DNA from 3 places in the Labrys neptuniae genome. Region 2 is predicted to be linked to each of the others. Evidence: predicted binding sites of a transcription regulator. Region 2 holds the regulator's gene; each other region holds the start of a gene.
What was found. Region 2 encodes PhoB, which activates phosphate uptake and scavenging genes when phosphate is short. Its sites were predicted from a motif close to TGTCATNNANCTGTCAT; they were not measured.
Positions count from the first base shown of each region.

Region 1: a site for PhoB is predicted at 6,230-6,246, ahead of phnC (phosphonate ABC transporter ATP-binding protein). Genes of this name have one in related genera too.
Region 3: a site for PhoB is predicted at 7,028-7,044, ahead of ABXS05_RS00385 (UDP-2,3-diacylglucosamine diphosphatase). Genes of this name have one in related genera too.

Region 1 covers NZ_JBFNQD010000003.1:410,331-420,738, forward strand. Annotated here, with positions in the region: gene ABXS05_RS12595 (ABC transporter permease) at 1-588, shown strand, start outside; gene ABXS05_RS12600 (ABC transporter ATP-binding protein) at 700-2,349, shown strand; gene ABXS05_RS12605 (BtaA family protein) at 2,463-3,728, shown strand; gene ABXS05_RS12610 (class I SAM-dependent methyltransferase) at 3,737-4,399, shown strand; gene ABXS05_RS12615 (MaoC family dehydratase) at 4,611-5,084, opposite strand; gene ABXS05_RS12620 (MaoC family dehydratase) at 5,081-5,536, opposite strand; gene ABXS05_RS12625 (LbetaH domain-containing protein) at 5,541-6,191, opposite strand; gene phnC (phosphonate ABC transporter ATP-binding protein) at 6,389-7,213, shown strand; gene phnD (phosphonate ABC transporter substrate-binding protein) at 7,274-8,206, shown strand; gene phnE (phosphonate ABC transporter, permease protein PhnE) at 8,312-9,196, shown strand; gene phnE (phosphonate ABC transporter, permease protein PhnE) at 9,210-10,103, shown strand; partial or broken gene ABXS05_RS12650 (ArsR/SmtB family transcription factor) at 10,107-10,408, opposite strand, start outside.
Region 2 covers NZ_JBFNQD010000007.1:315,708-326,115, reverse strand. Annotated here, with positions in the region: gene ABXS05_RS21320 (helicase-related protein) at 1-2,478, shown strand, start outside; gene ABXS05_RS21315 (RNA-binding S4 domain-containing protein) at 2,561-2,866, shown strand; gene ABXS05_RS21310 (RrF2 family transcriptional regulator) at 3,032-3,478, shown strand; gene ABXS05_RS21305 (aldo/keto reductase) at 3,561-4,511, shown strand; gene ABXS05_RS21300 (YciI family protein) at 4,597-4,953, shown strand; gene ABXS05_RS21295 (RNA polymerase sigma factor) at 4,950-6,212, shown strand; gene phoB (phosphate regulon transcriptional regulator PhoB) at 6,361-7,062, opposite strand; gene phoU (phosphate signaling complex protein PhoU) at 7,076-7,795, opposite strand; gene pstB (phosphate ABC transporter ATP-binding protein PstB) at 7,831-8,658, opposite strand; gene pstA (phosphate ABC transporter permease PstA) at 8,655-9,497, opposite strand; gene pstC (phosphate ABC transporter permease subunit PstC) at 9,509-10,408, opposite strand, start outside.
Region 3 covers NZ_JBFNQD010000001.1:77,492-87,899, forward strand. Annotated here, with positions in the region: gene ABXS05_RS00355 (dicarboxylate/amino acid:cation symporter) at 1-970, shown strand, start outside; gene ABXS05_RS00360 (Ntn hydrolase family protein) at 1,067-2,125, opposite strand; gene ABXS05_RS00365 (OmpP1/FadL family transporter) at 2,575-3,909, shown strand; gene ABXS05_RS00370 (fumarylacetoacetate hydrolase family protein) at 4,063-4,911, opposite strand; gene ABXS05_RS00375 (DUF2852 domain-containing protein) at 5,357-5,782, opposite strand; gene ABXS05_RS00380 (undecaprenyl-diphosphate phosphatase) at 6,019-6,879, shown strand; gene ABXS05_RS00385 (UDP-2,3-diacylglucosamine diphosphatase) at 7,179-7,994, shown strand; gene ABXS05_RS00390 (glycosyltransferase family 4 protein) at 8,004-9,068, shown strand; gene ABXS05_RS00395 (LysE family translocator) at 9,121-9,762, opposite strand; gene ABXS05_RS00400 (apolipoprotein A-IV repeat region-like domain-containing protein) at 9,956-10,408, opposite strand, start outside.

The sequences.
Region 1 (10,408 bases), on a different contig from region 2:
GGCCTGCTCGCCAGCCTGGTCAGCTTGGTCATCGGCGTCACCTACGGCGCCGTGTCGGGCTATATTGGCGGGCGTGCCGACAATCTGATGATGCGCTTCGTGGAGATCCTCTATTCGCTCCCGTTCATGTTCTTCGTCATCCTGCTGGTGGCTTCGTTCGGGCGCGATTTCTGGCTGATCTTCGTCGCCATCGGCGCCATCGAATGGCTCGACATGGCCCGCATCGTGCGGGGCCAGACCCTGTCCCTGAAACGGCGCGACTTCATCTCGGCAGCCCATGCCCTGGGGCTCAGCGAGGGGGCGGTGATCCGCCGCCACATCATTCCCAACACGCTGAGCCCGGTGCTGGTGTTCCTGACGGTGCGCATTCCCCGCATCATCCTGCTCGAAAGCTTCCTTTCCTTCCTCGGGCTCGGTGTACAGGCACCGCTCACCAGTTGGGGAGCGCTGATCAAGGAAGGCGCCGATTCCATGGAGGCGGCCCCCTACCTGCTGATCTGTCCGGCCATCTTCCTGGTCACCACCCTGTTCTGCCTCAATTTCATCGGCGACGGCCTGCGCGACGCCTTCGACCCCAAAGATCGCTAGAGCGTTTTTCTTTCAGACGGAGGCGCTTTGAACCGCAAAATACTACCGATATCAATACGTTAAAACGCGGGGACGGTTCGGCTTAGCCGCATTTTGCTTAAGGGAAGACCGATGCAACAGACACCTGTGGATCAGGCTACGAAAGACATCCTCCTCGACGTCAGCGGCCTGGAGGTCGACTTCAGCACCCCCGACGGTACGGTCAAGGCGGTCAAGGGCATCGACCTCAAGGTCAGCAGAGGCGAGACCGTCGCCATTGTGGGCGAATCCGGCTCGGGCAAGAGCCAGACCATGATGGCATTGATGGGCCTGCTGGCCGGCAACGGCCAGGTCCGGGGATCGGCCAAATATCGCGGCAGGGAATTGCTCGGCCTGCCGGCGAAGGAGCTCAACAAGGTACGCGGCGACAAGATCACCATGATCTTCCAGGAACCGATGACCTCGCTCGACCCGCTTTACAAGGTCGGGCGCCAGGTAGCCGAGCCGATCGTCCATCATCGCGGCGGCAGCTATAAGCAAGCCCGCAAGAAGGCAGTGGAGCTGTTCAAGCTCGTGGGCATTCCCCATCCCGAGCGGCGGGTGGATGCCTATCCCCATGAGATGTCGGGAGGCCAGCGCCAGCGTGTGATGATCGCCATGGCGCTCGCCAACGATCCCGATCTGTTGATCGCCGACGAGCCGACCACCGCCCTCGACGTCACGGTGCAGGCGCAGATCCTGTCCCTGCTCGCCGATCTCCGGCAGCGCCTGGGCATGTCCATCGTCTTCATCAGCCACGATCTCAACATCGTCCGGCGTTTTGCCGATCGCGTCTATGTCATGCGCCGTGGCGAAGTGGTGGAGACCGGCACCACGCAGGAGGTCTTCGACAATCCCCGGCATGACTACACCAAGATGCTGCTGGCGGCCGAACCGTCGGGCCACAAGGATCCGCCGCGTCCCGATGCTCCCGTGCTGCTCGAGGGCCGCAACATCCGCGTCACCTATCATCTCAGCGGCAGCCTGTTCGGCGGCCACAAGGCGATGGATCTGAAGGCGGTGGACGATGTTTCCGTGCGCCTGCAGCAGGGGCAGACCATCGGAATCGTGGGTGAATCGGGGTCGGGCAAGTCGACCCTGGGCCGCGCCCTGCTGCGGCTGAATACCGGCGAAGGCAACATCCGCTTCGACGGTCGGGACATCTCGCGGGCAAGCGTGCTCGAGATGCGTCCGCTGCGACGCGCCCTGCAATTGGTGTTCCAGGATCCCTACGGTTCGCTTTCCCCCCGCATGTCCGTGGGATCCATCATCACCGAGGGCCTGAGGGTGCATGAGCCGAATCTGTCGGCTGCCGATCGCGACATCAGAGCCATCCAGGCCTTGACCGAGGTTGGCCTCGATCCCACCGCCCGCAACCGCTATCCGCACGAATTCTCGGGCGGCCAGCGCCAGCGCATCGCCATTGCGCGCGCCATGATCCTCAAGCCCAAGGTGGTGGTGCTCGACGAGCCGACCTCGGCGCTCGACCGCTCGGTGCAAAAACAGATCGTCGAGCTGCTGCGCGAGCTGCAGGCCTCCCACAGCTTGTCCTATCTGTTCATCAGCCATGATCTGTCGGTGGTACGCGCGCTGTCCGACTATGTCGTCGTGATGAAGGAAGGGCGCATCGTCGAGGAGGGCCCCACCGCCCAGATCTTCGATGCACCGCGCGAAGCCTATACTCGCACGCTTATGGCGGCTGCACTCGGCAAGGAACGTGTGGAGGCAACAGGTACGGCCTGAGGACCTGTCGCCTGCGCGTCGCTTTGGCGGCCCCTTGTCATCCCCCCGTCATCGCTTGGTCTTATCCGCGAATCCCATCGCACAACCCGGATTCGGCGAAGGAGCGGATGGGCATGACGGATGTGAACAGCATCGGGACACAGGCGCCAGCCAAGAGCCAGGGCCATGTGAAGCAGGCCGTGGAACATCACCGGCTATTGTCGCTGCGCGGCATGCAGGACCGGCTCTTCACCTTGGCTTTCAGTGGCCTCGTCTATGCCCAGATCTGGGAAGATCCCGAGATCGACATGGAGGCGCTGGCTCTCAAATCCGACGACCGACTGGTTGCCATCGCCTCCGGCGGCTGCAATGTGATGAGCTATCTCAAGGCTGGCCCGGCTGCGATCACCGCGGTCGACCTCAACCGCCACCATATCGCCCTCAACCGCCTGAAGATCGCGGCCGCCCGGCACCTGCCCGATCATGCCGCCTTCTACGACTTCTTCGCACGCGCCCACCAGCGCCGCAATGTTTCGATCTACGAGACAGCCCTGCGCTCCCATCTCGACGCCGAGACACGGGCCTATTGGGACGGGCGCGACCTGCTTGGCCGCCGCCGCATCGGCTATTTCGGCAAGAATCTCTATCGTTACGGCCTGCTCGGCCGTTTCATCGGCTTGGGACACCTGATCGGGCGGCTGCATCGCATCGATCCGGCCGACCTCCTGGCCGCCCGTGATCTCGCCGAGCAGCGCCGGGTCTTCGACGAGCGCATCGCGCCCCTGTTCGATCGCCCCCATATCAAATGGCTCACCCGCCGGCGGGCCTCGCTCTATGGCCTGGGCATTCCGCCCGAGCAATATAACGCCCTGGCCGGGGCGGCCGCAGACGGGGAAGGCATTGCCGACGTGCTGCGCGAGCGGCTGGAACGCCTCGCCTGCGATTTCGACCTCAAGGACAATTATTTCGCCTGGCAGGCCTTCGGTCGCGGCTACAAACCCGATGGCGACGGGCCGGTGCCACCCTATCTCGAGCAGACGGCCTACGAGGCCGTGCGCGATCGGGCCGATCGCATCGATGTCCGCCACGTCAATTTGATCGACCACCTCAAGGCCCAGCCGGCAGCCAGCCTCGACGCCTATGTGCTGCTCGATGCCCAGGACTGGATGACCGATGTCATCCTCACCAAGCTGTGGAGCGAGATCACCCGGACGGCTCGCCCCGGCGCCCGCGTGATCTTCCGCACCGCCGCCGAGGAAAGCCTGCTGCCAGGCCGAATTCCCGCCGACCTTTTGGCGCGCTGGTCCTACGACCGCGAGCGCTGCCGGGCCTGGACCGCGCGCGACCGCTCCGCCATCTATGGCGGCTTCCATCTCTACGAGCTGCGAGCCCTCCATTGAGCATCCAGATGCAGGCAGGCGACGCCGCGGCGGCGATGAACCGGATCTATCGCCACCAGCGCTACATCTATGATCTCACGCGCAAATATTACCTGCTCGGGCGGGACCACCTGATCGCCTCGCTCAAGCCGGCAGCGGGTGAAACCATTCTCGAAATCGGATGCGGCACCGGCCGCAACCTCATCGCCGTGGCCCGGCGCTATCCCGCCACGGCGCTCAACGGTTTCGACATCTCGACGGCGATGCTCGAAACGGCTCGACACTCGCTGGACCGCAATGGCCTGGCCCGTGTCAGCGTGGCTCAGGCCGATGCCACCCGTTTCTCGCCCGAGCAGTTCGGGCGCAAGGGGTTCGAGCGCATCTATATCTCCTACACGCTGTCGATGATCCCGGATTGGCGCGCCGTGCTGGAACGGGCCGTTGCAGCCCTGGAACCGGGCGGTCGCCTCCTCATCGTGGATTTCGGCCAGCAGGGCGGCCTGCCGAGCTGGTTCAAGCGGGTGCTCTTTGCCTGGCTGGCGCGCTTCCACGTCCATCCGATCGCCGCACTGCCCGCAGCACTGGCGGATCTTGCAAGCCGCGAGGGCTTGCAGCTCCGGACCAGGGACCTCTACCGCGGCTACGCGTTCTATGCGGAATTGGCACGGAAACCGGGCAAGCCGATCTCCTGATCGCGCCATGTCTTGGCGCTGGTGCTGGGAGGACGGGAGAAACCCCTCTGCTCCTTTCAGAGCCCCAGCTGATCGCCTCGCCAAGTCTTGCCTCCCGGCCTGGCTAAGGCACGTCTACTTAGCCCGATCGATAGGGCTCGAGCAACTATGCGACCAGGTTGATGGCTCCAGGTCCTTCAGTGCGGATTGATGACCCGTACACCGAGGCGCCTCATCCACGCCTTTCCCAGAAGACAGTGCCCTCGAAGCGGAACGCCTGCTCGCCATGCTGGTTGAGCGCCGAGCTCTGCATGGAGACGATGCCCCATTCGGGGCGGGAAGCGCTCTCCTTCTTGCCCGTGATCTCCACGCTGTAGCGCAGCGTATCGCCGGCGCGCACCGGCTTGGCCCAGACCATGTTGCGAAAGCCCGGCGACGGGCCGAGCTTCACCACCGGCTTGCCGAGCTGACGCGCCCGCGCGATCTCGACTTCCTGATGCGCCACCAGGAGCTTCATCCAGACCGCCGCAACCTGCCAGCCCGACGCCACCAGGCCGCCGAAATGGCTGGCCTCAGCCGCAGCCTCGTCGACATGAAAGGGTTGGGGATCGTAGAGGGTCGCAAAGCGCTTGATGTTCTCGACCGAAAAAGTGAAGGCGCCGATCTCGTCGGTATCGCCGATGGCAAGATCCTCGAAATATTTCATGCCACCTGCCTCCGGCCGAACATGATGGAGCCAGTCTGGGTCGTGACCACCGTCTTGCCGTCCGCCACCAATTCGAACAGAAACTTCACCAAGCCCATTTCGGGGCGGCTTCTGGAAGCCCGCGCCTCCAACGTCGTACGGCGAACGCTCAGCGTGACATCCGGGCGGAGCGGCGCCAGCCACTTAACCTCGTCGATGCCGGGGGCGCCCATCGAGGTGGAGTTGAGCATGAAGCCATCGCAATTGAGCCGCATCAAGATGCAGCAGGCATGCCAGCCGGATGCCGCAAGCCCGCCCAGCATGGTGCTTTTTGCCGCCTCATCATCGAGATGAAACGGCTGGGGGTCATATTCCCTGGCGAAGGCGAGGATGGCCTCACGCGTCAGCCTGTACGAGCCATAAGTGGCGATCTCGCCGACCGGGAAATCTTCGAAATGGAGGGTATCAGCCATGCCCTCAGGATGGACCGATTAGGCCCTCAACGGCAAGAGCCTGATATTTGTCGAGGAAAGCCTCGACCGGGAGCTTGCGGAAGTCCGGCAGGGCGGCCCGCAGCGCTTCATGCGACCAGTCCCACCAGGCCAGGGCCTGCAGGCGATCGGCAATCGCGTCGTCGAAGCGCCGACGGATCGGCCGCGCCGGATTGCCGGCGACGATGGTATAGGCCTCGACGTCGCGGGTGACCACGGCGCCAGCACCCACCACGGCGCCGATGCCGATACGACGTCCTGGCAGCACGATCGCACCATGCCCGATCCAGACATCATGGCCGATATGGACATCGTGTTCCCTACGCCAAGCGAAGAAGTCGCTCTCGTCGCTCTCGCCTTCGAAATAGGCCGAGGCGCGATAGCTGAAATGGCTTTGGCTCGCCCGGTCCATCGGGTGATTGCCCGGATTGATGCGCGTATGGGCCGCGATCGAGACGAAACGGCCGACATGGCTATAGGCGATGTCCGCATCGTTGACGACATAGGAATAGTCGCCGAGTTCGACTTCAATCAGGCTGGTCCACGGTCCCACCTCTGTGTAGCACCCGAGCCGGCTCGCTGAAACCGAAGCCGTCGGGTCGATGAGAGGCGTGGGGCTGAGCTTAGGCAAGGCAATTCACCGGTCATGGAAAGGCTCGTACTTCCCATTCTCCTGCGACAACGCCATGACAAGAACCGGCCGGAGTGCCCGGCCTGTCGCAATTGTCGGCGACATCGGCGGTGGATCGTCACCGAAACATCATTGAACTGCCATCCCTCTGTAATGGCCCGGCGTTACCGACTCCGGAAACCTGCACGAGAAGGGATCTGTTCATGCTGGCGATCAAAGGAGTTTCCAGGCGCTTTGGCGGCAAGACGGCTGTCGCCGATGTGAATCTGGAAATTGCGCCCGGCGCCTTCATCGGCGTGATCGGGCGCTCAGGGGCCGGCAAGTCGACATTGCTGCGCATGCTGAACCGCCTCGTCGACCCGAGCGACGGTACGATCTCCTTCGATGGCGTCGATGTCACGGCCCTGCGCGGACAGGCCCTGCGGGACTGGCGCGCGCGCTGCGCCATGATCTTCCAGCAGTTCAACCTCATCGGCCGCCTCGACGTGCTCACCAATGTGCTGATGGGCCGCCTTAACAAGGTCTCGACCGCCAGCGCCGTGCTGCAGCTGTGGGGCCTCGAGGACAAGGCCATGGCGCTCGCCGCGCTGGAGCAGTTCGACATCGCCAATCTTGCCGGCCAGCGTGCCGACAGCCTGTCCGGCGGTCAGCAGCAGCGCGTGGCGATCGCCCGCGCCCTGGTGCAGGAACCTTCGATCATCCTGGCGGACGAGCCGATCGCCTCGCTCGACCCGCGCAATACCAAGGTGGTGATGGACGCGCTCTTACGCATCAACAAGCATTTCGGTATCACCGTCATCTGCAACCTGCATTCGCTCGACCTTGCTCGCTCCTATTGCGACCGCCTGATCGGCATGTCGGCGGGACGCGTGGTGTTCGACGGCGTTCCCGCCACGCTCACCGCCGACGCGGCCCGCGACCTCTACGGCCTGGAGGCCGGCGAAGTGATGGACGCAGATGCCGACACCAAATGGGCAGGCGGTACAAATTCGGCAGGCTTGGCTCGCCCTGCCAGCGTCGCGGCCTGACAGGCCGGCTGCGCATCTTCAAGAGCCACAAGAACACGATATTTCCGACAGGAGAGACCTATGCTTTCGCGCCGCACGCTGCTCGGCCTTGCCGCAGCAGCCATGAGCTTTGCCGCCGGTACTGCCCAGGCCGAGGACTGGAAGGCCCAGTATCCCGAATTGACGCTCGCCGTCATTCCGGCCGAGAACGCCTCCACCACCAATGACCGCTACCAGCCGCTGGCCGACTACATCGCCAAGCAGGTCGGCGTGCCGGTCAAGCTCAACATCGCCAACGACTACGCCGCCGTGATCGAAGCCCAGCGCGCCGGCTTTGCCCAGATCGCCTGGTACGGCCCGGCCTCCTATGCCCGCGCCATCATCACCGGCGTCGCCACCGAGCCGGTCGCCGTGCCCCGCCATAACAACGGCCTCACCGGCTATTATTCGGTGATCTATGTGAAGGCCGACAGCCCCTACAAGACCATCGAGGACCTCAAGGGCAAGAAGCTCGCCCTCGTCGACCCGAACTCGACCTCCGGCAACAACGCACCGCGCTTCGGCCTGCACAGCCAGGGCATCGACGTCGACAAGTTCTTTTCGTCCGTCGTCTTCGCCGGTAGCCACGACAATGCCGTGCTGGCCCTTGCCCAGGGTACCGCCGACGCCGCCGCCAACAGCTGGAACTCGGAAGACGATTCCAACCTGACCCGCATGCTCAGCCGCGGCATCCTCAAGAAGGATGACGGCACCGCGATGACCAAGGCCGATTTCCGTGTCATCTACAAGACGCCCTTCCTGCCTGAAGGCCCCTATACGGTGCTCGCCTCGCTGCCCGACGATCTGAAGAAGAAGATCGGCGCCGCGCTGATCGACTACGCCAAGAACGACAAGGCCAATTTCGACAAGCTTTCCGATGGCAAGGATCTCGAACTCACGGCGATCAGCGCCAAGGAATATCAGCCGATCGTCGACATGGTGAAGTTCAACGACGCGCTCCGCAAGACCCAGTAAAGCCAGGCACGACCGAAAGAAAGGGCGCGTACCGCAAGGTGCGCGCCCTTTGCGCAGACGGATTTCGCCTTGGACCGCGCTCGCTCGACTTGGCAGGAGGATATAATATTGCCGGCTATCAATAGCCTGCCGGAAGCGCAGGCCCGGGCGTTGCTGAAGGCCTATCAGGCAACCATTGCCGCCAAGAAGCGGCGGATCTGGCTCGCCGTCGCTGTCGGCATCGCCCTCTACGCCCTGTCGGCGCATGTGGCCTCGGTCCGGCCGGGTTTCCTGTGGACTCATCTCGGCAACTTCACCTCCTTCTTCAGCCGCATTGCCCCTCCCCTCAGTCTCGGCAACTTCCTCGGCGATGTCAGGGAGTGGTATTGGGGTTTCGGCAAATGGCTGGTGCTGCTCGGCGACACGCTGCTCGTCGCCTATCTCGGCACGCTGCTCGGCGTGCTCGGCGCCTTCGTCCTGTGTTTCATGGCGGCCGCAAACCTGACGCGTAGCCGGCTTCTGCGCGCCGTGGTGCGCCGTTGGCTCGAATTCTGCCGTACGGTTCCCACCATCGTCTTTGCCATGATCTTCCTGATCGCCTTCAAGTCCGGGCCGATGGCCGGCGCCCTGGCACTTGCCATCCACACCATGGGTGCGCTCGGCAAGCTGTTTGCCGAAGTGGTCGAGAATGTCGACATGAAGCCTGTCGAGGGCACAGTCGCCACCGGCGGCTCCTGGCTGGAAAGCATACGCTTTGCGGTGCTGCCCCAGACCCTGCCCAACTTCGCCTCCTATTCCCTGCTCCGCTTCGAAATCAATGTCAGAGAGGCCGGCGTCATGGGCTTCATCGGCGTCGGCGGCATCGGCCAGGAGCTCCTGGTGGCGATCCGCACCTTCGCCTATGCCGATGTCAGCGCCATTCTTTTGATGATCATCGTCACCGTCTTCATCATCGATTTCGCCACCGAGAAGCTGCGCCACCGCCTGATCGGCCAAGAGGCACTCCATTGAACAAGGCGATGCCATGAACAATCGCATCAACGGCCCGGCACCGCGTCCGGCGGGTCCGCTCGCCCCGCTCGGCCCTGAAAAACTCGCCTCCGTGGCGGCCCGCCATCGCGTCCATTTCGAAACCTCCTGGCGGACGCGTTTCCTGGCGGGCGGCGTGATCGCCGTCCTGCTCGCCCTTGCCGTCGTCGCCATGATCCGGCTCGAAGTCACGCCGGATCGGTTCTTCAGCGGCCTTTCGCGGCTCGGCACCTTCGTGGTGCAGATGTTCCCGCCCAATGACGAAGGCAAATTCTGGTTCTTCGTCGAAGCCCTCGCCGAAACGCTCGCCATCGCCTTCGCCGGCACGCTCACCGCGGCCGTGCTGGCCGCGCCTGTGGCCTTCCTGGCGGCCCGCAACGTCATTCCCAATGTCTTCGTCCGGTTCGCTGTGCGCCGCGGTCTCGATGTGATCCGTTCCGTCGACGCGCTGATCTGGGCGCTGGTCTGGGTCGGCGTCGTCGGCCTCGGTCCCTTCGCCGGCGTGCTCGCCATCATCTGCGTGGACTTCGGTGCCTTCGGCAAGCTGTTCTCCGAGGCAATCGAGACCACCGACAACAAGGCAAGCGAGGGCGTTCTCTCCACGGGCGGCAACCGGATCCACCGCATCCGCTTCGCCCTGATCCCGCAGGTCCTGCCGGTGATGGCGAGCCAGGTGCTCTATTTCTTCGAATCCAATGTGCGTTCGGCGACCATCATCGGCATCGTCGGGGCCGGCGGCGTCGGCCAGTATCTGGCCGAATTGCTGCGGGTACTCGACCTGCCACCGCTCGGCGTGCTGATCTTCATGATCCTGGTCACCGTCGCCGTCATCGACGTGATTTCGTCGCGCCTGCGGCTCGCGATCATCGGCCAGCCGCAGCGCCCCTGAGGCCTATTCCGCCAGGCCGAAGGTCGCGTCGAACGCCTTCGCGCCGGCGGGCGTGAAGGCGATCACGCGCCCCTGTTTGCGCCGGGCCCAGTCGCGCTCGATCACCCAGTCGAGCAGCCTCGCGCCCAGGGCTCCGCCGAGATGGCTGCGGCGTTCGCTCCAGTCGAGGCAGCGTCGGCAGACGGGTCTCCGGCTCCTGGCCATGGCCGGAACGTCGAGCCCCAACCCGACGAAGAAATCCCTGCCCGTGGCCGTCACCACGGGATTATCGTCACCGCTGATGAAGCCCTGGCAGACGAAGCCGT
Region 2 (10,408 bases):
GCCCTGTCCATCCTCGCCCGTGACGAGGAGGTGAGGCGCCTCGCCAAGGGCGGCCAGGCGGTGGCGCGGCTGTGGGAAGTGGCCGGCTTGCCCGACTATCGCAAGATTTCCCCTCATTCCCATGCCGACATCATCACGAATCTCTATGGATTTTTGATGCGGGAGGGTAAGGTCCCGGACGACTGGTTCGCCCGTCAAGTTGCCATGTCGGATCGGACCGACGGCGACATCGATACGCTTTCAACCCGTATCGCCCATATCCGAACCTGGACTTTTGCGGCAAATCGGCTTGACTGGCTGAAAGACCCCGCTCATTGGCAAGGTGTGACACGCAGTGTGGAGGACAAGCTCTCCGACGCATTGCATGAACGGCTTGCCCAACGCTTTGTCGACCGTCGCACCAGCGTGCTGATGCGGCGCCTTAGAGAAAACGCCATGCTTGAGACTGAAATTACCAAAACCGGCGATGTGATTGTCGAGGGACAACATGTCGGAACGCTGCAGGGTTTCCAGTTCGCGCCCGACCCGAGTGCCGGCGACGGTGAGAGCGGCCGCGCCTTAAGGGCCGCGGCGGCCAAGGCTCTGGCAGGCGAGATCGACGCGCGCAGCCAGAAATTCGCGCAGGCGCCCGATACCGAATTCGCCCTGGCGGCGGATGGCACGGTGCGCTGGATCGGCGAGCCCGTGGCCAAGCTCATCGGCGGGGAGAAGCCGCTGACGCCGCGCATCCGTTTGCTGGCGGATGAGCAGCTGACGGGCCCGGCGCGCGATTCCGTGCAGACGCGGCTCGATATCTGGATCGGCAACCACATCACCCGCTTGCTCGGGCCGCTGCTGCTGCTCGACAAGGCCGAGGACCTGCAAGGCTTGGCCAAGGGCATCGCCTTCCAGCTCGTCGAGGCACTGGGCGTGCTCGATCGCTCCAAGGTGGCCGAGGACCTCAAGCAACTCGATCAGAATCAGCGCGCTTCGCTGCGCAAGCATGGCGTGCGCTTCGGCGCCTATCACATCTATCTGCCGATGCTGATGAAGCCGGCGCCCCGCGCGCTCGCCGCGCAGTTGTGGGCTCTCACCCATGGCGGCCTCGACCAGAAGGGGCTCGACGAGATCCCGCATCTGGCGGCCTCGGGCCGGACCTCCATGCCGGCCGACAAGACCATCGACAAGGGGCTCTATCGCCTGGTCGGCTATCGCGTCTGCGGCGAGCGGGCGGTGCGCGTCGACATTCTCGAGCGCCTCGCCGACCTCATTCGCCCGGCGATCGCCTATCGCCCCGGCACCACGGTGGGCCAGCCGCCGGCCGGTACCGCCGATGGTGATGGTTTCGTCGCCACCGTGCAGATGACCTCGCTGGTCGGCTGCTCGGGCGAGGATTTCGCCTCGATCCTGCGGGGCCTGGGCTATCGCTCCGACAAGCGCAAGGGCCCGGCGATCACCCAGGAAATCCGGCTGCCGGCGCCGACCGAGCCTGCCGCGCCCGTCGAGGCTGCCGCGGCTGAGGCTGCGGACGGTGCTGAGGCTGCCGAATCGAGCCAGGAAGCCGCCCCGACGCCCGCCGAGATCGATGCCATGGAGGCGATCGGCTCGCCGCCGCATGAGCACAGCTTCCAGGAAGTCGCCGAGGCTGCCGGAGAGGCGGTGAGCGACGCGCCGGCCGACGACACGCCCAGCGCCGAGGCTCCGACCGAGGAAGTGCAGATCGCGGAGGCCCTGGCCGAGGAAGCCCAAGGCAAGGAAGCTCAAGCCGAGCAGGTCCAAGCCGAGCAGGTCCAAATCGAGCAAGTTCAAGCCGAGCAGGCTCAGGTCTCCGAAGCCCCGGTCGAGGAAACGGCCGGGGCCGAGACTGCGGCTTTTGAGGAGCCCGCTGAGGCGAGCGAAGGCATCGAAGGTGCAGAGGCTGCGACCACGGCCGAAACCTCCTCCGAGACGCCCGCCGCCGAGGCGGCGGTCGAGGAAGTACCGGAGATCGAGGTCTGGCGACCGGCACGCTTCGAGCGGCACCAGCGTCCGCATCACCATGGCCGTCCCCAGCATGGCAACCGCCAGCCCGGCGCCGAGCGCAAGCCGGAGGCAGGCGGCGGCTTCCGCCGTGGTCGTCCGGCGCCAGCGGAAGGCGCAGCTCCTGCCGAAGGTGCGGAGGCCCGGCAAGGTGACCGGCCCAACCGCTTCGACCGGCCGCGCCGCGATGATCGCGGCAATGGCCGGCCGCGGGAGGACAGGGGCTTCGGCGAGCGCAAGCAGGGTAGCGAAGGCGGGCGGCCCCGGGGGGATGCCCGTCCCGACCGCGGACCGCGTCCCGATCGTGGCCCGCGGCCCGATCGGCAGGAGCGGGGCGGCGACCGCCCGCGCAACTGGTCGAGCGACTCCAAGCCGCAGGGAGGACGCGAATCCAATCGCGCGCCGGATCCCAATTCGCCTTTCGCCAAGCTGCTCGCCCTCAAGGAGCAGATGCAGGGCGGCAAGCCGGACAAGACCTGATCCACAGCGTTTTGCGATTTGACGGAGTCACCCCGAATCGCAAAGACGCGTCTGAACGCGTTTTGCTCTAGGGAACCGACTTATGAGCCAGGCCGGAAGCCAGGATCGTCTTCGGATCGACAAATGGCTCTGGCACGCACGCGTGGTGAAGACACGCTCCTTGGCCGCGAAACTGGTGGCGGACGGTCATGTCCGCCTCAACGGCACGCGCACGGATAGCCCGGCCAAGGCCGTCAAGGTGGGCGATGTGCTCACCATCGCCCTGGAGCGTACCGTCCGGGTCTATCGCGTTCTCGCCTTGGGCGATCGACGCGGCCCGGCGAGCGAGGCCCAGACGCTCTACGAGGACCTGTCACCCGAGCCGCCGGGCCGGCTGGCGGTGACCTGAGGCCATCGGCAATCCCGGTATAGGCGGCCTTTGCGCGGTCGAGGCAGAATTGGTGTGCCGGTCTGGAGATCGACACACCCGTCCGGGCCCTTATCGATTCGGTCCATAATCCCTATATTCGTGATAGACAGGATGGACTTTGTCCTGCGTGGAGCGAATCGGGCAATGCTGACGAACAAGGGCAAATATGGTCTCAAGGCGCTGGCGCACCTCGCCAGCCTGCCGGCCGGCGAGACGGCGCAAAGCCAGGAAATCGCCGAAGCCAACCGCATTCCCAAGAAGTTTCTCGATGCGATCCTGGGCGAGTTGCGCGTGGCCGGCATCGTACGCTCCAAGAAAGGCAAGGGCGGCGGCTACATGCTGGCGCGCGAAGCCAGCCAGATCAGCGTCGGCAATGCCATCCGGGTTCTCGACGGCCCGCTCGCGCCGATCGCCTGCGCCAGCCACACCGCTTATCAGCCTTGCCTCGACTGCCCGGATGTTCCAGGTTGCACCGTACGCCTTTTGATGCGGCGTGTGCGGGACCTCTCTTCCAACCTGCTCGACAACATGTCGGTGGAAGAGATGCGTCAGGCAGGGGGCGGGGAACAAGAGCTGACCTATTCGATTTGAACTCCCTGCGGCCCTTGAGCCCGAACCGGCACGGCCAAGTGCCGGACGGGTCCATTTGTTGTCATGAATATGGAGAGCATTCATGGAAAAACGTGCGATTGGACGGTCGGATCTGTCGGTTGCTCCGCTTGGCCTGGGTGGCAATGTCTTTGGCTGGAGCGCGGATGAGAAAGCCTCCTTCGCCGTCCTCGATGCTTTCGTCGGGGGTGGTTTCAACCTGATCGACACTGCCGATGTCTATTCATCCTGGGTTCCCGGCAATCAGGGCGGCGAATCCGAGGTCATCATCGGCAAGTGGATGAAGGCTCGCGGCAATCGCGCCGACATCGTGCTCACCACCAAGGTCGGCTCGGAAATGGGGCCGGGCAAGAAGGGCCTGTCGCGCGACTACATCGTCCAGGCGGTGGAGGACTCGCTCAAGCGCCTGCAGACCGACTATATCGACCTCTATCTCTCCCATTGGGAGGATCCGGAGGTCGAACTCGAGGAAACGCTGGGCATCTATGCCGAGCTGGTCAAGGACGGCAAGGTGCGGGTGATCGGTAATTCCAATCATAGCGCCAATACCATGTTCAAGGCGCTGGCGATCAGCACCAAGGAGATGTGGCCGCGTTTCGAGAACCTGCAGACGCAATATAATCTCTATGATCGCTCCGGTTATGAGCGCGAGCTCGAGGCTTTCTGTCTCAAGAACGAGATTGGCGTGACCAGCTATTTCTCACTGGCCAAGGGCTTCCTGTCCGGCAAATATCGCAGCGAAGCCGATTTCGCCAAGAGCAATGCGCGTGGCGGCGACATGGGCACCTACCTCAACGAGCGTGGCCTGCGCATCCTCGCCGCCCTGGACGCGGTGGCCGAGGCCAAGAACGCCACGCCCGCCCAAGTCGCCATTGCCTGGCTGATTGCAAGGCCCGGTATCGTCGCTCCGATCGCCAGCGCCACCAGCGTCGAGCAGCTCTCCGACCTGATCAAGGCGACCGAGCTCAATCTTGGTTCGGCCGAGATCGAGCAGCTCACCAAGGCGAGCGCATAATTTTCCTGTCGCTGTCGAAAGCGAACGGGATGGCGCGTCATTGTCATGCCGGCGCATCATGCGCCGGCGGAGACAGGAGGAACCCATGCAGTTCGCAATTCTGATCTACAGCAGCGAAGAAGCCATGCTGAAGGCGGATCCCGCCAACAAGCAGCAGATCCTAGCGGCCTATCAGGCCTATACGCAGGCGCTCCAGTCGGCCGGTGCCCTCGGCCCCTGGAGCCGCCTGCGCCCGACGGCTTCGGCCACCACCGTGCGCATCGCCGACGGCAAGACCCAGGTGCTCAACGGGCCCTTCGCCGACACACGCGAGCAGCTCGGCGGCTTCTATATCATCGACGTGCCGGACCTGGATGCCGCGATCGGCTGGGCGGCGCGCTGCCCGAGCGCCGCCATCGGGACCATCGAGGTCCGGCCGATATGGGACCCGAAGGACTATTGAGCGAACGGCCCGAGCCGGTGTCTTCAGCCCCCGCAGCCGAGCTTGCCGAAATCGTGGCGCGACGCAGCTATGGCCGGCTCGTCGCTCTTCTCGCGGCGCGCTCGGGCGACATTGCGGGGGCCGAGGATGCCCTGGCCGACGCCTTTGCTGCGGCCATGGAACATTGGCCGGCGGGCGGCGTGCCCGTCAATCCCGAAGCCTGGCTGCTGACCGCGGCCCGGCGCCGCCAGATCGATGCGGCCCGCCGCGCCAGGCTGCGCGGCGAAAAGGCGGACGAGGTCAGCCGCCATGTCGAGGCCCTCGCCTCGGGGCAGGGCGAGCGGCATGCCGTGCCCGATGAGCGCCTGCGCCTGATGTTCGCCTGCGCCCATCCCTCCCTCGATGCCACCGTACGTGCTCCCCTGATCCTGCAGGTGATATTGGGGTTCGATGCCGGCGCGATCGCCAGCGCCTTCCTGGTCTCGCCCGTGGCGATGAGCCAGAGGCTGGTGCGGGCCAAGGCTAAGATCAAGCAAGCCGGCATCCCTTTCCGCATCCCGGAGCCCGACGAGTTGCCCGGCCGTCTCGACGCGGTGCTGGAGGCCGTTTATGCCGTCTATGCCGAAGGCTGGGCCGATCCGGAAGGGGCTCATGCCCGCGAGCGCAATCTGTCGACGGAGGGGATCTGGCTCGGCCGGCTGCTGGCCTCGCTCCTGCCCGGCGAGCCCGAAGTGCTCGGACTGCTGGCCCTGATGCTGCACGCCGAAGCGCGGCGGGCGGCGCGCCGCGGCCAGGATGGCGATTATATTCCGCTGGAGCAGCAGGACACCGCGCTCTGGGATGCGGGGCTGATCGAGGAGGCCGAGGCCTTGCTTGCCCGGGCCGGCCAGGTGCGCCAGATCGGCCGCTATCAGCTGGAAGCCGCGCTGCAATCGGCCCATGCCCATCGACGCATCTGCGCGACGACGGACTGGGCCGCGATCGTCACATTGTATGAAGCCTTGGTTCTGCTGACAGCTTCTCCAGTGGCCGCCATCAACCGGGCCGTGGCGCTCGCCCGCCTCATGGGGCCGCAGGCTGGTCTGGCTGCACTTGACGAGGTCGCCGGTGACGGACGCATCGTCGATTACCAGCCCTATTGGGCCGCGCGTGCGGACTTGCTGGTGCGGGCCGCCAGACCGGAGGAGGCCCGCAATGCCTATTTGCGGGCGATCGGCCTGGAGAGCGATCCGGCCATCCGCCGCTATCTGCAGGCACGCCTGGCGGATTTGGCAGCGTGACTGCGCAGCGAGGGAGGAGGGCGGATATCGTCGCCCACTCTTGCTCTCTACGTCGCGCAACCCCTAACCCTCTCCCCGTAGGAGCGTGGTGAGGGCGCAACGCAGCCTTGGCGAAGCGGAGCGAGCGGGCAATGCCCGCGAAACGCGCTCAGGATTGCTTGGCGAAGGTCTCGTCGAAGGAATAGCCGGCACCGCGCACGGTGCGGATCGGATCGATCTCGCGCGTGCGGTTCATCGCCTTGCGCAGGCGGCCGACATGCACGTCGACCGTGCGCTCGTCGATATAGACGTCGCGGCCCCAGACGCTGTCGAGCAACTGCTCGCGCGCGAAGACGCGTCCCGGTGCCTGCATCAGGAATTCGAGCAGGCGGAATTCGGTCGGGCCGAGGCGGATCTCGCGATTGCCGCGATGGACGCGCTTGGTCTCGCGGTCGAGAGAGATGTCGCCGGCCTTGAGCAGGGAGGCGACGTGATCGGGCTTGGCCCGGCGCAGCAGGGCACGCACGCGGGCCGAGAGCTCGGGCACGGAGAAGGGCTTGACGACATAGTCGTCGGCGCCGGTGGCCAGACCCCGCACGCGTTCGGTTTCCTCGCCGCGCGCCGTGAGCATGATCACCGGCAGGCGCTCGGTTTCCGGCCGCATGCGAATGCGCCGGCACAATTCGATGCCGGACAGGCCCGGCAACATCCAGTCGAGCAGAACCAGGTCCGGCACGCTTTCGCGCAAGCGGATCTCGGCGTCGTCTCCGCGTGCGACACTATCCACCTCATAGCCTTCGGCTTCGAGATTGTAGCGCAGCAGCAGGGTCAGCGCTTCTTCGTCCTCGACGATCAGAACCTTGGGAGGCATGGCCTATCCCTTGTTATTTAGCCGGCACAGGAAGGTCGACGAGATCGGTGCTGTTGTCCGCCTTGGGCCGCTCTCCGGCCGGCGATTCACCGGTCACGAGATAGTGGACCGTCTCGGCGATGTTGGTGGCGTGGTCACCGATGCGCTCGATGTTCTTGGCGCAGAACAGCAGATGGGTGCAGAAGCCGATATTGCGCGGATCTTCCATCATGTAGGTCAGCAATTCGCGGAACAGCGAGGTATACATCGCATCGATCTCGCCGTCCGAGCGCCAGACCGAGAGGGCTTCCTCGACATTGCGCTGGGCGAAGGCGTCGAGCACCTGCTTGAGCTGCTCGAGTACCAGGTCGGCCATGTGGTCGAAACCGCCGAAGAGCTGGGCCGGCTGGGCGTGACTGTGGATGGCCACCACGCGCTTGGCGACATTCTTGCCGAGGTCGCCGATCCGCTCGAGGTCATTGGCCACCCGCAGGGCCGAGACGATCTCGCGCAGGTCGAGGGCCAGCGGCTGGCGCTTGGCGATGATCAGGATGGCCCTGTCCTCGACCTGGCGCTGCAGCTTGTCGATCGCGGCGTCGAGATCGATCACCGCCTTGGCGCGCTGGGTGTCGCGCTTGAGCAGGGCTTCGACGCTGTCGGCTACGCTCTTCTCGGCATAGCCACCCATTTCGGCGATCATGTTGCGCAGCTCGCGCAGTTCCTGGTCGAAGGATGTAACGATATGGTCGGACATGCCGCCTCCAAATGAATTCGACGCTGGCCGAGGGATCAGCCGAAGCGGCCGGTGATGTAATCCTGCGTACGGCTGTCGTTCGGGGTGGTGAACATCTTGTTGGTCTGGCCGACTTCGATGAGGTCGCCCAGATAGAAGAAGGCCGTCACATCCGCGCAGCGCGCCGCCTGCTGCATATTGTGCGTGACGATGACGATGGTGAAGTCCCGCTTCAATTCGTCGATCAATTCCTCGATCTTGGCGGTCGAGATCGGATCGAGCGCGGAGGTCGGCTCGTCCAGCAGGACGACTTCGGGCTTCACCGCGATGGTGCGGGCGATGCACAGGCGCTGCTGCTGGCCGCCGGACATGCCTAGGGCTGAAGCGTGCAGGCGGTCCTTGACCTCGTTCCACAAGGCGGCCTTGGTCAGGCACCATTCGACACGCTGGTCCATCTCCGCCTTGGAGATGGATTCATGCAGCCGCACGCCGAAGGCGATGTTGTCGTAGATCGACATCGGGAAGGGCGTGGGCTTCTGGAACACCATGCCGATGCGGGCGCGCAGCACCGCCGGGTCGATCTCCTTGCCGATGACGTTCTGGCCGTCGAGCAGCACGCGGCCCTTGGCGGTCTGCCCCGGATAGAGGTCGTACATGCGGTTGAGCACGCGCAGCAGGGTCGACTTGCCGCAGCCGGAGGGACCGATCATGGCGGTGACCTGCCGGTCGATCATGTCGAGATTGATGGCCTTGAGCGCATGCTTCTCGCCATAATAGAAGTCGAGATTCTCGACCTTGAGCTTCACGGCGGCGGCTGGATCGGCGAGGGGGCGTTCGGCAACCGCGATGGAGGCTTGGGGGGTAGCGGACATGGGAGCACTCATTTCTTGGGAGCGAGCACGAAGCGGGTCAGGATATTGAGCGCCAACACGCCGGCGGTGATGAGGAGGGCGCCGCTCCAGGCCACCGAGACGGCCTTGGGATCGGGGTAGGGCGCGAGCTGGTAGATGGCAGCCGGCAAGCTGGCAAAGGCATTGCCGAGATTGAGCGACCAGTTGGAATTGCCGAAGGCCGTGAGCAGCAGCGGTGCGGTCTCGCCGGCGGCGCGGGCCAGGGCCAGCAGGATGCCGGTAACGATACCGGTGCGAGCCGAGCGCCAGGTCACGAAGGTGATGACCTTCCACATCGGCGATCCCAGGGCAAAGGCGGCTTCACGCAGGCTGATCGGCACCAGCGCCAGCATGTCCTCGGTGGTGCGCACGACCACCGGCAGGATGATGATGGCCAGCGCCACCACACCGGCCCAGCCGGAGAACCCGCCCGTCGCCACCACGATCATCTGGTAGACGAACAGGCCGATCAGGATGGACGGCGCCGAGAGCAGGATGTCGTTGATGAAGCGCACCGCATCGGCGAATTTGCTGCCGCGGCCGGCCTCGGCCAGGAAGGTGCCGGCCATGATGCCGATCGGCGCACCGATCAGGAGGGCGAGCAGTACCATGACGAGAGAGCCGACGATGGCATTGCGCAGGCCGCCATCGGCCATGTCCTTGGTGAAGAGGTCCATGGTCAGCGAGGGCAGACCCTCGCGCAGCAGCGTGAACAGGATCCAGGCCAGCGCCAGCAGGGAGATCGCGGCAAAGCTGATCGAGACGACCTTGTAGGCATAGTCGAGGGCGCGGCGGCGGGCGAGACGGGCGCTGCTTTGGGCGAGATGGGCCATGATGCTCTCCCTTACTTGGCGTTGGTGCGCACGAGCATGCGGGAGATCGCAAGCACGATGAAGGAAATCACGAAGAGCACGAAGCCCAGCTCCAGCAGCGACTGGCTGCGCAGCGAGCCGGCCGGCGCGTCCGGGAATTCGTTGGCGATGGTGGAGGCGATGGTCGCGCCCGAGGAGAACAGCGAGGCCGATATTCGGTTGGCGTTGCCGATCACGAAGGTCACCGCCATCGTCTCGCCCAAAGCGCGGCCGAAGCCGAGCATGACGGCGCCGACCAGCGCCGTGCGGCCATAGGGCACCGAGACGTTGCGGAAGACTTCATAGGTGGTGGCACCGACGCCATAGGCCGATTCCTTCAGCATGGCGGGCACCGATTCGAGGATCTCGACGAACATCGCGGTGATGAAGGGAATGATCATCAGGGCCAGGATGATGCCGGCCGTGAGCATGCCGGCGCCGTTGGTGGGGCCCTTGAACAGATAGCCGAGCACCGGCACGTGCGAGAGGACGGAGATGATCGGCGGGTAGATCGTCTGGGCCAGGATCGGCGCCACGATCAGCGACCCCCACATGCCGAAGATGATCGACGGCACGGCCGCCAGGAGCTGGATGGCGATGCCGATCGGCCGCCGCACGCTCTGGGGCGCGATCTCCGTGAGGAAGAAGGCGATGCCGAAGGACATCGGCAAGGCAATGATCAAAGCGAGAATGCCGGTGAACAGCGTGCCGTAGATCATGACGCCGGCGCCGAATTTCTCGGTGACGGGGTTCCAGGCGGTGGACCAGTAGAAGCTCGGCCCGAAATGGGCCAGCGCCGGCCAGCCGCCATAGAAGAGCAGCACGACGATCGAGCAGAGCAGGATCAGCACGAGGGAGCCGCAGCCATAGAGGGCGGCCTTGAAGATGGGATC
Region 3 (10,408 bases), on a different contig from region 2:
GAACATCAATCCGGCCACGCTGGATCCCAAGGCAGTGGCCGATTATGCCGCCAAGGCGCATGACCAGACCATCACCGGCTTCCTGATGAACATCATCCCCAACAACCCGATCAGCGCGCTGGCGGGCGGGGACGTGTTGCAGGTGCTGTTCTTCTCGGTGGTGTTCGGTATCGCGCTGGCCCAGATCGGCAGCGCGGCCGAACCGCTGATGATCGTGCTGAACTCGATCTCGCGCGGCATGTTCCGGCTGGTCGCCATCCTGATGAAGGCCGCCCCCATCGGCGCCTTCGGCGCCATGGCCTTCACCATCGGCGCTTATGGCATCGGTTCGGTCGCCAATCTCTTGATGCTGATCGGCACCTTCTACCTGACCTCGCTGCTTTTCGTGCTGGTCGTGTTGGGGGCAGTCGCCTGGTATAACGGCTTCTCGATCCTTGCCTTGATCCGCTATATCAAGGAAGAGCTCTTGCTGGTGCTCGGCACTTCTTCTTCCGAGGCGGCGCTTCCCAGCCTGATGGACAAGATGGAGCGGGCCGGCTGCCGCAAGTCGGTGGTGGGCATCGTCATTCCGACCGGCTATTCCTTCAACCTCGACGGCACCAACATCTACATGACCCTGGCGGCGCTGTTCATCGCGCAGGCCACCGGCATCCAGCTGAGCTGGGGCGACCAGATCCTGCTGCTTCTCGTCGCCATGCTGAGCTCGAAGGGCGCGGCTGGCATCACCGGCGCCGGCTTCATCACCCTGGCGGCGACGCTGGCCGTGGTGCCCGCCGTCCCGGTTGCCGGCATGGCGCTCATCCTCGGCATCGATCGCTTCATGTCCGAATGCCGCGCCCTCACCAATCTGGTCGGCAATGCCGTCGCCACCATCGTGGTGGCTCGCTGGGAGGGCGAACTCGACAAGGCCCAGCTCGCAGCGGCGCTGAGCGGCGACGACGCACCGCAAACGGTCGCTGCGGCGGCCTGAGGTCCCACGACAGGCAATACCGGAGAGGGGCGGGCCAACGGTCCGCCCCTTCTTCTATGGTGACGCGAGTGCGCGTGTTTCCCGCCAGCGCTGTCGTCAGACCTGCAGCTCAAGGTCGGCAGTGACGGGCATGGCATCGCTGCGGTCCGGTGTTGCCTCATAGCCGCGGACACGCAGGCTGCCCTGGCGGGCGTCGGCCTCGACGGCAAGCCGGGTGATGGCATTGCGCAAGGGGGGCTCCACCCAGGCGAAGGGCGCCATGGCCCGGCCGGCATGGGAGGCGATCGCCAGTCGGCGGCTGGGACTGTCGCTTTCGCACAGCATCCCATTGTTCCAGCTCGGCGCATTGGCCCAGTCATTGGCGGCGGCGACCGGGCCGGGCTGCGTGACGAAAGCCTCAGGCCTGCGCTCGATCACGCAGGTCTCGGCAGGCGAGAGGCCCGTCAGCGTGAAGATCGTCTCGGCGGCGATCGGTATACGTTCCATCAGGTCCCGCGCGGTGGCGAAATCGGGAGCCTCCTCGAAGACGCGGCGAAGCAGGTGCATGGCGGGCATCAGCCCGCGCCGCAAGCCGGACAGATCCGGCACGATCGCACCGCTGGCGCTGGCCGCGCCGGCTGGTGCCGGACCCTTGTTGATCGTGGCGGCAAAGCGGCCGGGCGCCAGAGCCGTCAGCACCCCCACCGCACCAGGCCAGGTCACGTTGAGGAATTCTCCTGCAGGGCCGCGCTGGCGGACCACCTCGACGAAGCGGCCGAGACCGTCGAAATCCCAATCGAGCGTCCGCAGCAGCCGGGCACCGCGTCCGTCCGGAGCGGCCGCCGCCAGGGTTGTGCAGCCCCACTCATAGGCTGCGTTGATCAGGAAGGCGCCAGGCATCGGCAGGAGCGCGGCGATCGCCTCGATCTCGCCGACATAGGGGGAGGGGCTGGCGAGCAGCCAGGCATGCGCGCCGGCATCGAGTTCGGCCACCTTGCCATGGGCCTCCGCCGGCATCGAGATCAGGCAGGAGCGCAGCAGCGCCCGCACCGTATCCAGGCGGGCCTGGGCGTGCAGGGCCAGGCCGCTGTCGCGTGCATCGAAGATGGGAATGGGCGGCAACAGGGCTGCAGGGCCTTTCTGCAGGCCGACGCGAGGAAAAGGGATGACGCTCATTGCCGAGCTCCCGCCTGAAGAAGTTCTCGGGAATTATCTAAGCTTTGCGATGTATTGTCATCCAACAAGATGATGATGGAGACGTTTGTGTTTCACTCCTCTTTCATCGAGCCGTCGGAGTGCCCCCGACCCGCGTGGTCGCGAGCAAACGAGCTTTGGGATGGTTTTTCACTCGGTAAAGCATGTTTCTCGCCCCAAGTTGACGTAAAAACCGAGTGTTACAGGAACGCAACAACCCCGCTGAATTGAGACACAGGTGTGACGGAAACACGATGAAACGGCGACCCCGGCCGTTACGAAGCGTCGAATATTCTGGTACGAAGAATCATGAGTTCGAATGAACCGTCCGCAAGCAACACTTACTTGCTTGTGGTCAGACAAAAGCAATAGGCAGCTGAGATTACTCAGCCGGACCTGCCGTAGCGGCGGGTCATGATATGGGGGAACGAATGGCAAGAAACACCCAACTCGCATTCCTGCTGATGGCCGGCGTTTCGCTGGTTGCGAGCCAAGCCTATGCCGGCTCTTTCGCGCTGCGCGAGCAGAGCACAATTGGTCTTGGCCAGGGCTTTGCCGGTGTTGCGGCCGGATCGGGGGGCCTCAGCTCCATGTATTGGAACCCGGCGACGATGACCGCCATTCCTGGCTGGCAGTCCCAGTGGTCTGTGAGCGGCATCTTCCCGCAGGCTGAAATCACGCCGACTTTCGTCGGTTTGCCGGCGCCTTTGTGGCAGGGGACCAGCACCGGCGACATCGCGCAGGACGGCATCCTGGCGGCGGGCTATACGTCTTATCAGGTCAATGACAGGCTCTGGATCGGCCTTGCCACCAACACGCCCTTCGGCTTGGTCACCAAGAATCCCTTCAATTCGCCGGGACAGGTCTATGCCCGCACCTCGAGGGTGATCTCCTTCGATGTTAATCCGACCATCGCCTACAAGGTGACGGATTGGCTCTCGGTCGGCCTCGGCTTTCAGGCCATGTATTTCAAGACCCGCCTGACACAGGCTGCTCCGTTCCCAGGACTTCCGCCGGGCAGCGCAACTCTTCCTGGCGCGCCGACCGCCTCAATCGAGGGCGATAGTTGGGGCTATGGTCTGACTGCCGGTCTCACGATCACGCCGGTCGACGGCACCCAGATTGGCATCGGTTACCGTTCGGCTGTTAAACAGGATCTTGAGGGGACCCTTAGAAATCCGGGCGCTGCGTTGCCTATTTTGCGCCAGATGCGCGTCAAGGCCGATCTGACTTTGCCCGATCAGCTCACCATCGGTATCACACAAAGGGTGACGCCCGAACTCACGCTCTCCGCTGGTTTCGAATGGACGAATTGGAGCCGCTTCGGCGTGATTCCCGTCGTTGCGACGTCAGGACCCGCGGCCGGCCGCGAGGTCACGACCCTGCCATTCAAGTATGATGATGGCTACTATGCCTCGATCGGCGGAGAGTATGCCTGGAGCCCGGAGCTGACACTGCGGGCTGGTCTCGGCTATGAATGGTCGCCGATTTCCGACACCAATCGCGACCTGCGCCTGCCTGACAGCGATCGCATTCATGCCTCGATCGGCTTGGGCTACAAGTTCAACAACAAGCTTTCGGTCGATCTTGCCTATTCGCACCTGTTTGCTTTGAATGGCGATATCAAGCTCGATTCTCGCAATCCCCATTATTCAGGATTGCCCTATTTCGGCAAAGTCGATGCTTCGGTCGACATCGTCTCGGCGGGCCTGACCTATCGCTGGGATGATCCGGGCGAACCCAACCAGCCTGGTATCTTCAAGTAAGACGCTGAATTTCCAATAAAAAAGCCTTCGCGCAGGTTCATGCCGGCGCGAAGGCTTTTTCATGTTGTGCTGTCCAGCCTTGCGACACCTGGCACCCTTCCTCCCGTCGAGCGGGGAAGGGCGCCGGTCATGCCGTCAGGGCTGGCGGACGGCTCAGGCGCTCCAGGCAACCGTGGTCTGGCGCTGGTCGCCGAGCTTCTCGATGCCGAGCGTCATCACATTGCCGGGCTTGAGATAGCGCGGCGGCTTCATGCCCATGCCGACGCCGGGAGGCGTACCGGTGGTGATGACGTCGCCCGGTTCCAGGATCAGGAACTGCGAGATGTAGTGCACGATGTGGGCGACACCGAAGATCATGGTCTTGGTCGAGCCGGTCTGCACGCGCTCGCCGTCGACATCGAGCCACATGGAAAGGTTCTGGACGTCGCCGACTTCGTCGGGGGTAACCAGCCAGGGGCCGAGCGGACCGAAGGTCGGGCAGCCCTTGCCCTTCATCCACTGGCCGGAGCGCTCGATCTGGTAGGCGCGCTCGGAGACGTCGTTGCAGACGGCATAGCCGGCGACGTAGGAGAGGGCGTCCTTCTCCTCGACATAGGAAGCGCGGCTGCCGATGACGATGGCCAGCTCCACTTCCCAATCCGTCTTCTCCGAACCGCGCGGAATGACGACGTCGTCATTGGGGCCGACCACGCAGGACGGTGCCTTGTTGAACAGCACCGGTTCCTGGGGGATCGGCATGTTGCTCTCGGCGGCGTGGTCGGCATAATTGAGGCCGACCGCGATGAAGTTGCCGGGCTGGGCGACGCAGGAGCCCAGGCGCGGATTGCCGGTCACTTCCGGCAGCGAGGCTGGCGCGAGGGCGGCGATCCGGGCCAAAGACTGCGGCGAGAGGGCGTCGCCCTTCCAATCGGCGACATGGGCCGACAAGTCCCTGATCTTGCCATCCGCATCGATCAAACCGGGCTTTTCAGAGCCCGGCACGCCAAACCGTACCAGCTTCATTGTGGGGTCCTTTAGACGAAAGTTGCAGCCCTTCGGCTGTCGTTGAAATTATCGATCCTGAAAGCCGGTCCTCGCGAGGCAAATGCCATCAGCCGGCCGGTGCGGACCATGCCCGATCGGGGGGGCGGTCGCAAGCACTGTGTGGGATGCCACACCAATATTTGTCAGATGAATGGTTGGAATCATGTCGAGAAGAGGGAAGACACCCCTCAATCTGCGGGCAAAATGTGGTGGAAGCGCGCTTTGCGCAAAAAGAACGGATAGTCCTTCGCGGGTTTCGCGAAGGTTGCGCCCAAGCCTGTCGTCCCCAAGCCCCGCACATGACAAAGCCCGCACAGCCGGGCTGTGCGGGCCTCGTGATCGGTTTGGAAACATTGGTGGCCTGAGCAAGGTGCGACCCGCTCGGTCTACATCGCTCCCGCCCAAACGCACCTTGCTCTCGGGATCAGGCGGAGTGTCCCTCGCCACCATTGCGAGCGGCATTGCGCTCGGCCATGAAGCGATCGAACTCTTCCTTGTCGCGGGCACGACGCAGATTGGTGACGAATTCGGCGAAGGCGCGGCCTTCTTCCTCGAGGCGCCGGCGTTCCTCTTCCAGGCGGCGCAGCGTCTCGCGGCGATAGTCGTCGAAAGCGGCATTGCCGGTGGCCGACCAGCCATGGCCGGCATAGCTGCGCTGATCACGCGAGAAGCCGGCGAATTCCGCCTTGGCCCGCTCGAAGCCTTCACGCACCTTTTCCCGGGGAAAGCGGTCGCCCCAGATGAAATAGGCCAGCGCCGCCAGGCCAAGCGGCCACCAGATCAGAAAGCCGGCGATGACCGCCACGACATGAAGCGGATGCCAGCGGCCACGCGTAGAACAAGAGGTCATTATCCTCTCCCATGTTGCAACCCAGCACCCGAGCAATTGGGGGTGGCTGGGGGCAGCTTCAAGGGTACAAGCCGAAGTTGTGTCCGATTTAATCTTGCCGCTCGCCGCAGCGGCAACACGCCGTCACATGAAGCGCACCGCAATTTCATCGGCGACGCTGGCCTGCCGTAAAGTTGCCGCGATCGAAAGTTTTGTGGGTGCGCGTGCTGGGTCGGGCGCAATCCTTGAGGTGTGGAATGAGTGGCGCTTGCACCGACGGCGTCGACACCGGCTTTATGACGTTGGGGGTGGCAAAGGTCGCTTTCCTCGGCGTGGTCCAGGGGATCACCGAGTTGATGCCGATCTCCTCCACGGCCCATATGCGATTGGTGCCGGCCCTGCTCGGCTGGCAGGACCCCGGCTCGGCCTTCTCCGCGGCCATGCAGCTTGCGGCCCTGTGCGCGGTGGTCTGCTATTTCTGGACGGATATCCGCTCGATCACCCTTGGGTCGCTGGCGGCCGTACGCACGGGGGATTGGATGTCCCCGAAATTTCGCCTGGCGGTCGGCGTGGTGCTGGGTACGGTGCCGATCGTGCTGGCCGGCCTGCTGCTCGCGCCAACGCTCAATCGTTGCGACAGTCCCCTGCGGGCCCTGCCTGTGATCGGCCTTGCCTGCCTTGTCATGGGCGGCCTGCTCGCTGCTGCCGAACTCCTGGCTCGCCATCGGCGCCGGGTCGAGGACATGCGATTGCGCGATGCCCTGATCGTCGGGCTCGCTCAGGTGGGCGCCCTGATCCCCGGCGTGTCGCGGTCCGGCTCGACCCTGACGGCGTCGCTGTTCTGCGGTTTCTCGCGCGAGGAGGCGGCACGCTTTTCCTTCCTTCTGGGCATTCCCGCGATTGCCCTGGCCGGCCTGCACGAAATCGCCACGCTTCTGCGTGCCCATCTCTCCGTTGAAGGCTGGCTGATCCTCCTGGTGGGCCTGGTGGTCGGGGCGATTTCCTCTTTTGCCGCCCTTTGGGGACTGATGCGCATCCTCGAGCGCTTTTCGACCTGGCCCTTCATCATCTACCGCATTGTGCTTGGTGCCATCGTGCTCTGGGTTGCCTATCACTAGAGCGAAAGGCCCTCATGAGTGAATGCCTGTTTGCTGCAAGTCTTTGTTTCGGCGCGTCTTTGCAAATCGAGCTGTTTTCGTCTCGGCTCAAGACGCCATCAGAGAAAAAGCGGGCGAATGGGCAGCGATCCCCCTCGGACATGTCGCCTGTCATAAAACCATGAACTGAATCGTGTTTGTGACAATCAGGATGCGTCGTCGATTTCGCTGATGTCTGCAGCAAAGCGCATCAAAGCAAGCGCCGCGTTCTCATGCTTCGTTTCGACGACAGGTTTTTTGGACCAGGCGAGGATGGTGCCATGAACAGCGACAGCGAAGGCACGCGCTACCGAGCGCTCTTTATCTCGGATGTGCATCTGGGGACGCGTGGCTGCCAGGCCGGCATGCTGCTGGACTTCCTGCGCGCCTATGACGCCGAGACGATCTACCTCGTCGGCGACATCGTCGATGCCTGGCAGTTGAAAAGCGGCTGGTACTGGCCGCAGGCCCACAACGACGTGGTGCAGAAGCTGCTGCGCAAGGCCCGCAAGGGCGCGCGCATGGTCTATATTCCGGGCAATCACGACGAGTTCCTGCGTGATTTTCCCGGGCATCACTTCGGGGGCATCGAGGTCATCGAGCAGACCGTGCATGTCGCGGCGGATGGCAAGCGCTACCTGGTAATGCATGGCGATGCCTTCGACGTGGTGGTGCGCCACGCCAAGTGGCTGGCCCTGCTCGGCGACTGGGCCTATGTCACGGCCCTGGGTGTAAATACCTGGCTGAACGCCATTCGCCGGCGCCTCGGCATGTCCTACTGGTCTCTGTCCGCCTGGGCCAAGCTCAAGGTGAAGAACGCCGTCAGCTTCATCGGCCATTTCGAGGAAACCCTGGCCAAGGAAGCCAAGCGTTTGAATTGCGACGGGGTCATCTGCGGCCACATCCACCACGCCACGCTGCGCGACCTCGATGGCGTCACCTACATCAATTCCGGCGACTGGGTGGAAAGCTGCACCGCGATCGTCGAGCATTTCGACGGTCGTTTCGAACTGGTGCGCTGGAGCGAACTGGTCCGGCAGGCCGACAAGCCTCCGGCCCTCCAGGACGAGACGCTGGTTCCTCAGCGCGCCGCCTGAGCCGGTCCCATGAAGATCCTGATCGCCACCGATGCCTGGCGCCCGCAGGTGAACGGCGTCGTCCGGTCCCTGGAGCAGACGGCTGCGGCTGCAGCGCGACAGGGCGTCGAAATCGACTTCCTGGCGCCGGATCGCTTCTGGTCGGTGCCGATGCCATCCTATCCGGAAATCCGCCTTGCCATGCCGCCGCTCGGCGCTATCGAGCGGCATATCGAGGCCGAGAAGCCGGATTATGTCCATATCGCCACCGAAGGGCCGATCGGCCTGCTGACCCGCCGGGCCTGCTTGAAGAAGGGACGCCCTTTCACCACCAGCTATCACACGCGCTTTCCCGAATATCTCGCCGCGCGCGTTCCGGTACCGCTCGACTGGACCTATCGCTGGATCCGGCGTTTCCACAATGCCGGGGCAGGGACGATGGTCTCTACGCCGGCTCTCGAGCGTGAACTGGCGGCCCGCGGCTTCAAGCGGCTGATGCGCTGGTCTCGCGGGGTCGATGCCGAACTGTACCAGCCGAGACCGGTGCGCATCTTCGACCTGCCGGGCCCAATCTTCCTCTATGTCGGCCGGGTTGCGGTCGAGAAGAACATCGAGGCCTTCCTCGATCTCGACCTGCCCGGCTCGAAAGTGGTGGTTGGCGGTGGGCCGGCCCTGGAGATGCTGCGCTCGCGCTATCCGGCCGTTCATTTTGCCGGCATGCTGGAGGGAGAGGACCTGGCGAGGGCCTATGCCTCGGCGGATGTCTTCGTCTTCCCGAGCCTGACCGATACATTCGGCATCGTCCTGCTCGAAGCGATGGCCAGCGGCCTGCCGGTGGCAGCCTTTCCGGTGACGGGGCCGATCGACGTGATCAGCTCCGGCAGGACCGGCATCCTCGACAACGACCTTGCCGTCGCGGCGCGCGCCTGCCTCGACCTCAAACCCGCGGACGCCCGGGCGGAGGCCTTGAAATATTCCTGGGACGCCTGCGCCCACCAGTTCGTCGCCAATGTGGTGGATGCCTGCAGCCGGGCAAAGACCACGCCTGCGCCAGCCAGTGCGGTCAAACAGGGCCGTGCCAGCCTGCCGGTTTGACTATCAAGGTTGAAGCCCGGCGCGCGGCCCTATGACCAGGCGATGTCTGGACTCACATCCGCGACAGCAGCAGGCGGATACCGGCCAGGCCGAAGAACAATGCCAGCGTGGCTTCGATCCAACGCCGCGCCTTCTGATAAAGGCGAACCATGGGGCGGGCGGAAAAGACCAGGGCGTAACCGCCAAAGGTCGTCAGTCCGATCATGGCGCAGCCGACGATGATGGCCAGGGCCGTATAGCCGGGAGCGTCCGATTTCAGGCCGAGCGACATGATGGCGATCCAGGCCAGGATCGACTTCGGATTGGTCAGATGCAGCATCAGGCCGCGCCAGTAGAGCCGGCGGTAGTCGATCGGACCCCGTTCTTGCCTGGTTTCGTCCTGGCCGGCCTTGAAGGCCGAACGCGCCGATTTGACGGCCAGATAGAGGAGATAGAGCCCACCGCCGATCTTGATGGCGGTGATGGCGTTGGCATAGGCGGCCAGCAAGGTGGAAACCCCGGTGGCCGCCAGCATTGCCCAGATCATCGAGCCCGTCATGATGCCGGAAGCCAGTACCAGCGCCGGCAGGCGCCCCTGTCCCATGGCCACGCCCATGATGGCCATGTTGCTCGGGCCGGGGCTGGCGACGGCGACGGTGTACAGCGCATAGACCGCCAGCAAGGCATGGAACTGATGGAGCAGGGCGTCAACCATCGCAAACGTCTCACTGCAAGCCGGGCGTCGGCATGTTGGCTGAGGATTGACGGACAATAGCGGCGCCTGGCTTCAGCGCAAGCTCGGCTTCGGCATGGCAGCCATCCTGCCGACACAACGAAAAAGGCCCCGGGATTTCGGGGCCTTTTCCATGCTCAACCGGGCAGTTGAGAAAGGTCGTTTCCAGCCGGGCTCAGGTGAGCTTGCCGGCGGCGTGCGCCAGGATCGTATAGACCTTGCCGGAATCGGCGGTGAGATAGGTCCTGGCCATGTTGCCGCTGCGATCCTCGCGGTCCACTTCGGTGATGAGCTGTTCGAACTCCTGGACGTAGCGGTCCACCGTCGCCTGGAAGTCCGCGTCGCGCCGATAGCGCCGGCGGATTTCCTCGAAGGCCTGCTGGCCCTGCAGCGTGTAGAGCCGGCGCGAGAAGGCGTTGCGCTCGCCACGACGGTAGCGGTCCCAAACCTCGGCGACGGCGTCATGCTCGACCATCTTGGCGATATCGACCGACAGCGTGTCGAGGGAGGAGGCCATCACGGCGGGCGTGTTGGCCTGGGGAGCCGGTTCGGGCTCTTCGCGCGAGGCGCGGGCCAGCACTTCCGAGAGCCAGCCGGTACCGCGACGTTCACCCCGCGAGGCGGGTGC